Bdellovibrio bacteriovorus: one gene and its partner. The protein of the gene in region 1 interacts with the protein of each later gene in a pairwise test. Links are inferred from orthologs where the notes say so. Each region holds a gene or a part of one and is shown on either strand. Other genes may lie near its edges.

What was found.
Region 2: the proteins of grxD (region 1) and AZI86_RS16760 interact in binary tests that used the Escherichia coli proteins (3 or more experiments, as listed by UniProt). The link is inferred for Bdellovibrio bacteriovorus from one-to-one orthologs.

Annotation. Positions count from the first base shown.
Region 1 is NZ_LUKE01000001.1:330,434-333,730, forward strand. What follows is about bases 182-3,153. They hold grxD (Grx4 family monothiol glutaredoxin), read left to right. Parts: upstream 182-1,500; coding sequence 1,501-1,806; downstream 1,807-3,153. Other genes in these bases: AZI86_RS01570 (LTA synthase family protein), read right to left, coding at 182-1,177; AZI86_RS01575 (BolA/IbaG family iron-sulfur metabolism protein), read left to right, coding at 1,254-1,481; AZI86_RS01585 (YgaP family membrane protein), read left to right, coding at 1,808-2,017; AZI86_RS01590 (FAD-binding oxidoreductase), read left to right, coding at 2,026-3,153. In the rest of the region: more of AZI86_RS01570, read right to left, coding at 1-181; more of AZI86_RS01590, read left to right, coding at 3,154-3,297. UniProt on the Escherichia coli protein: Monothiol glutaredoxin involved in the biogenesis of iron-sulfur clusters.
Region 2 is NZ_LUKE01000005.1:122,739-125,981, reverse strand. What follows is about bases 48-2,965. They hold AZI86_RS16760 (BolA family protein), read left to right. Parts: upstream 48-1,302; coding sequence 1,303-1,629; downstream 1,630-2,965. Other genes in these bases: ettA (energy-dependent translational throttle protein EttA), read left to right, coding at 2,105-2,965; AZI86_RS16755 (hypothetical protein), read right to left, coding at 1,680-1,949; AZI86_RS19425 (hypothetical protein), read left to right, coding at 735-1,301; AZI86_RS16770 (ParA family protein), read left to right, coding at 48-720. Outside these bases: more of AZI86_RS16770, read left to right, coding at 1-47; more of ettA, read left to right, coding at 2,966-3,243. UniProt on the Escherichia coli protein: Transcriptional regulator that plays an important role in general stress response. Has many effects on cell morphology, cell growth and cell division. Acts by regulating the transcription of many genes, including dacA (PBP-5), dacC (PBP-6), ampC and mreB.

The DNA of each region.
Region 1 (3,297 bases):
CGTAATACTTTTCCACCCCCGCACTTTGCATGAAGGAATCAAAATACATCGTGCCGTTATGTCCACCGTGAAAAAAACTTGTGGAATATCCCTGTTGTCCTAACAAAGTCCCGAGGCCTAAAAAATAATTCGAAGTAAAGTGCGAAGAAATAAACGGCTCAGCCATCAATGCCGGAATGCCTCCCATGATCGCGCCCACGCCTTCAATGGATCTTCGCCCGTTAGCATACCCATTTCGGAAAACCAATGCGTTCTGGCTAAGACGATCTAAAAACGGCGTGTAGGATTTGCCGTTATGAGGCCCAAGATACTCTTCGCCAAAACTTTCTAGCATGATAATGACGATGTTTTGTTTTTGGGTCGGACGTTTGCCTTCCATATGGGAAGGCCCCAAAGAACCATTTAAAAGAGAAAGCATTTCTTCTTTATCGCTGAAATACTTTTCTTGTTTTAAGGTCTGTGCTCCGTAACTTTTAATCAGCGTGAATGTCGAATTTAAAACAAGGTTATTTAATAACGGGGCGGTGAAGACGTTGGCACTCACAAAGTTCACCGGTTTTTTCTGTAGGCCTCCACGAATTCCGATGACGGCAAGAGCAATACAGCCCAAACAAATCAAAGCATGCCCCATCCCCGCTTTAACTTTTTTGCCAGGAGAAAGTTCTTTGAACCAATAAAGATTTTTGGGCGTGCGGCGCAGAACTGCCACGACAGTGATCACAAAAAAGATCACGAGCAAGGTGTTGATCAGAAAAAGCAGCCAGTAACTGGCCACAAAGTTCCAAAATTTACCCGGCACTTCATTGGCGATAAAAAGACCGTCATAAGAAAAACGACGGCCCACAAAATTGATAAATTCGGTATCCACCAAATTCAGAACCAAAAATGGGACATGTAAAAGACAGAAAAAAAACCCCGTCACCCACATCCAAGCGCGATTCCCATTTTTGGGCCAAGGAAAGAAGGAGAGTAGCAAAATCGGCGCTGACACCGAAAGAACCCCGGCGATATCAAATCGCAGTCCCACCACGAAAGACCACAAAATATCGAGGAAAGGTTTGGTTTTAAACAAAGCCCAGTTCCAAATAAGGAACTCGGCACGGGCAAAGGAGTAAAAAACCAAGGCTACCAGAGCCAAAGAGAAGACTTTCAAGGGGCGATATGACGGTCCAAACATGGGGACCACTCTATCCTTAATACAATGCATCATTCAAGATGACTTAAGGGAGGGTTTTTGTTACTTTCCCCCTCCTATGACACCAGTACAAATGAAAGAGCGCTTAGAACAGAATTACCCCGATTGCAAAGTCGAGGTTTACGACTTAACCGGAACTCAGGATCACTATGAAGTTTTCGTGGAAAGCCCGGTGTTTGCTGGCCTGTCTCGCATTCAGCAACATCAGCATGTGATGGCCTGCTTTGGTCCAGAATTAAAAACGGGAGAGGTTCATGCGCTCTCAATTAAGACTAAAATTAAATAATTAATTAAAGAGGTATCTCATGTCTACGACTCACGACAAAATCAAGGGTATTTTGGATCAAAACAAAGTTGTTCTTTTTATGAAAGGAACACAACAGTTCCCGATGTGTGGTTTTTCTGCGCGTGCTTGCGCCATCTTGCAGGACATCGGTGTGCAATTTCACGATGTGAACGTGCTTGAAGACGAAGAAATTCGTTCCGGCATCAAAGAGTTCGGCAACTGGCCCACTATTCCACAACTTTACATCAACCAACAACTGGTCGGTGGTTCTGACATCATGATGGAAATGTACCAATCTGGTGAACTGCAAGAGCTTTTAAAATAACATGAGATGTAATGTTGCCCTGTGGGACCGCATCCTCCGCTTTGTTTTTGGCGTTTTGCTGACGGCATACGCCATCGCGGGTGGTCCGTTTTGGGCGTACATCGGTCTCTACGGTCTGGTCACCTCTGCTTGGGGCTTGTGTCCGGCCTACGCCTTCTTTAGAATCAGAACATTAAGAGATTATCACCGCAGTGTCCCCGACGAAGAATAGGAGGGTCCATGTTACCGCAGGCCTTTTCGGAAATTGATTTTTTAGCCAAAGACCAAATCAAAACCGACGAAGAGAGCTTGAAGTACTGGGGTAAAGATTGGACCACTTATTTTGATATCAAAGCTTCCGCCATTCTTTTTCCGCGCACCGCGGATGACGTTGTTAAAACTGTAAAATGGGCCCGCAAAAATAAAATCGCATTAGTCCCTTCAGGGGGCCGCACCGGCCTTTCCGGCTCCGCGGTCGCCACTCAAGGTGAAGTCGTCGTTTCTTTTGATCAAATGAATAAAATCAAAGATTTCAGCCCGGTGGATCAATCCGTGGTGATTGAACCCGGCGTGGTCACTGAAGCCTTGCAAGAATTTGCGCACAAACAAGGTCTCTTTTATCCTGTGGATTTTGCCGCGACGGGTTCATCGCAAATGGGTGGAAATATTTCCACCAATGCCGGCGGTATCAAGGTCGTTCGTTATGGTTTAACTCGTGACTGGGTGATTGGCTTAAAAGTTGTGACTGGCACAGGCGAGCTTTTGGAGCTGAATAACGGTTTGGTAAAGAATGCCACAGGCTATGATCTGCGCCATTTATTTATTGGTGCCGAAGGTACCTTGGGCTTTATCGTGGAAGCGACAATCAAATTGGCCCCAGCACCTCCGCCAATGAAAGTGTTAGTGATGGCAGTCCCCGGTTTAGATTCCGTGATGAAGATCTTTGCCGAATTTAAAACTAAAACTTCGCTCGTCGCATTTGAAATGTTTTCGGACAAAGCTTTAGCAAAAGTTTTAGAAAATACAGGATTAGCGGCTCCATTAGAAACGCAAAGTCCATTTTATGTTTTAGCGGAAGTTGAAACTCGCAATGAACAAGATGAAGAACATGCCTTGGGCGTTTTTGAAAAATGCCTTGAAGAATCTTGGGTCACAGATGGAGTGATCTCGCAGTCGGAAGTGCAGGCCGCCACATTCTGGCGCTATCGCGAAGACATTTCTGAGTCGTTAGCGAAATACTCTCCATACAAAAACGATATTGCGGTGACGATTTCAAAAGTGCCAAACTTTATGGCCGATCTTGATAAGATTTTGGCCAGCGCCTATCCCACCTGGGAGGTGGTATGGTTCGGGCATATCGGCGATGGCAATTTGCACATCAATATCTTACGTCCCCCAGGAATGAGCAAAGAAGAATTCGTCAAAGAATGCCGCAAAGTGGACGTCATGGTTTTTGATGCCGTTAAGAAAAATCAAGGATCCATTTCGGCGGAACACGGCGTGGGACTGACT
Region 2 (3,243 bases), on another replicon or contig:
AAAGGCGGTGTTGCCAAGACGACGTCCGTGTTAAACATGGGCTTAAGAGCAGCCATGTACGGCGCGCGCGTTTTGTTTATCGATTTAGATCAACAAGCCAACTTAAGCTTTGCCCTTGGGGTTGAAGACGAAGAAGTTCCGGTGTGGGTTGATATCGCCGAAAAACGCAAAAGCATTGAAGAGTGCGTGCGTTTTATTGAGCCTCATGTGGACTTAATTCCTTCGTCATTAAATAACTCGGTGTTAGACCGAGTCTTGATGAATTCCAATCGCAACTGGGCCCAAGTGATTAAGGCTCCATTAGAAAAAATTAGACACCGCTATGACCTGATTTTGATCGACACGGCCCCGGCGCTCAGTGCCGTGAATACAGCCGTCACCGTGGCTTCAGATGAGATCATTTTACCGGTGAACCCTGATAAATTCTCATTCTTAGGGTTACAGAAAAACCTGACGGAGTTAGAAGACATCAAGAGCGACTTTTCGTTAGATTTCACTCGTAAGATCCTATTCACGAAATTTGATGGGCGAGAAAACACCAGTCATGAACTTTTGCAAAAGTGCATTGATTCTTTTGAAGATTCGCTGATGAAGGGCTATATTCGCACTTCCAGCGAGGTCAAAAACTCGATCCGTTCTGGAAAAAGCCTTTTTGCCGGGAAATCCCCGGTGAAAGAGGACTATGACATTGTGACCCGCGAAGTACTTGGTTTTGCATAAAAAGGAAGTTTCCGATGCCACAGACAAAAGAATACAAAGGTAAAAAAGGCTCTTCTTCATCTTCAAAACGTCGCCCGCGCCATGAGATGGCGGATAAGCTGAATGACGAAGCGGTGGATGCTGTTTCCTCAGAAGAAGCCGTGTACGACGGGGCTGAGGCCGAAACAGAAGCTGAAGCCATTAATACGGAAGCCCTGAATGAAGGTGTATTCCCTGAGGGGCACTCACAAGTTTATGTGGCTCCCGATGATACGTCCGAAGAAACAGCCGCAGAAAAAACTTACGAATCATTTCATCAAAAACAAGAAGAGCCTCAAAAAGTTCACTTGGAGTTTTACGGCAGCGACCTGATTCGCATGAAAGCTCCGAAAGTGATGGAGCTTGCCGACACCGTGGCTGATGAATGGGTGAAAGACGGCGAGTTCCAAGGTTTGCCTGTGGGGAACCCATTTGCGCAATTGGCTGCGTCTAAAGCTTTGCGTAAAGCCAAAGATGTTGAAAAAAAATTAGAAGAAAAAGGCGTCTTTATGATGGCGCGCATGGGTTTAGATTATTTGAAATCTAAAATCGACAAGAAGTAGTATGAATCGCGCCTCGAGAATTTTTGAAACCATCTCTAAAGCATTAACCCCGGTGCATATCGAAATCGATAACGAAAGCGATATGCACTCAGGGCCGCCGAATCGCGAAACTCATTTTAAAGTTTTAGTGGTCTCTGCCGCTTTCGAGGGCAAATCCCGTATTGATCGCCAACGAATGATCAATGATCTTTTAAAGTCAGAGCTTGAAAACGGTCTGCATGCCTTAACGCAAAAGACCTTAACTCCAACGGAGTGGGAAAAACAAAAAGCGGCTTTAAACTTCGAATCCCCCAATTGCCTGGGGGGCTCGAAACACGATCCGAAATAGGTACTGCTTCAGCTCCGACCCGCAGGGCCTGCGCTCTGCTCCTGCCAGCGCTAATCCTCAAATTCGTTTAATTTTGATTTTAATTCGGAAAGCAGTCTTTTGACTTCCTGCAGCTGTTCTTCTTCCGGGGAAAGCTTTGTCGACATTTCTTCAGTAAGGGTGTCCCAGGTACTAAGGGCATCTTGCAGATCTTGATTCAGGCGACCAAACAGCGGACGAGATTTCTTAGTAGCGCCGCCACCCCCTTGGGGGGCCGAAGCCAAAGAACTTTCGTCTTTTTTGAAGGGCGAAGGCCCCTTTGTTATGCTGTCGTCACTCATTCGTCGTTGAATCTTCTGTCTATCTAAGTTGTGAATTCTTCCTCAGTCCTTTGAGGGTCCACAGTTTGTAGAACCGAACTCCATTTGACAAGTATTTTCAGACTGGTACATTACGACCTTTAACTGCTAATACATCCCCAAGGGAGTGTGACATCATGTCTCAAGAGATTATCTACACAATGAAAGGTGTAAGTAAAGTATATCCTCCAAATAGATACGTCCTAAAAGACATCTATTTGTCTTACTTTTACGGAGCCAAAATCGGAGTTTTAGGTCTGAACGGCTCTGGTAAATCCACTTTGCTTAGAATCATGGCAGGTATCGACCATGAATTTATCGGGGAAGCCTTTCCTTCAAAAACAATGAAGGTCGGTTATTTCGAGCAAGAACCCCAGCTTGATGAGTCTTTAACCGTTAAAGAAAACATCTTTGCTGGCATGGGCGAACTTCCAAAGTTGATGAAAGAATATAACGCCATCAACGACAAATTCAGCGATCCTGATTTAGATCCGGACGAGATGAATAAACTTATCGAAAAACAAGGCGTGATCCAGGAAAAATTAGAAGCCTTGGGCGCGTGGGACGTGGATCAAAAGATCGAAATCGTGATGGATGCCCTTCGTTGTCCAGATGGCGACATGGGCGTCACCAAATTGTCAGGTGGTGAAAAACGCCGCGTGGCTTTGGCTCGTTTGATCATGTCAGAGCCAGATATTTTATTACTCGATGAGCCGACGAATCACTTGGATGCAGAATCCGTGGCGTGGCTTGAACAATATCTTTCTAAGTTCCCAGGCACCGTGATCGCCGTGACGCATGACCGTTATTTCCTAGATAACGTGGCAGGTTGGATCTTAGAATTGGATCGTGGTGAAGGCATTCCTTGGAAAGGGAATTACACTTCTTGGTTAGAGCAAAAAGACAAACGCACGGCCAATGAAGCCAAAGACCAAGCCCGAAAAGCGCGCACGTTAGAGCGTGAGCTTGATTGGATCCGTCAAGGAGCGAAAGCTCGCCAGGCGAAATCAAAAGCGCGTATTTCTAATTATGAAAACTTGCTGAAAGAAGCCTCTCCGGAAAAAATCCAAGAGATGTCTATCTATATTCCACCGGGACCTCGTTTGGGCGATATCGTGGTGGAGGCTCATGGTGTTACCAAAGCCTATGATCACAAAGTTCTTTTGGATGACGTCAGCTTCACCATTCCGAAGGGTGCCATCGTCGGCGTTATCGGGCCGAACGGGGTCGGTAAATCGACATTGTTCCGCATGATCACGGGCAAAGAAAAACCAGA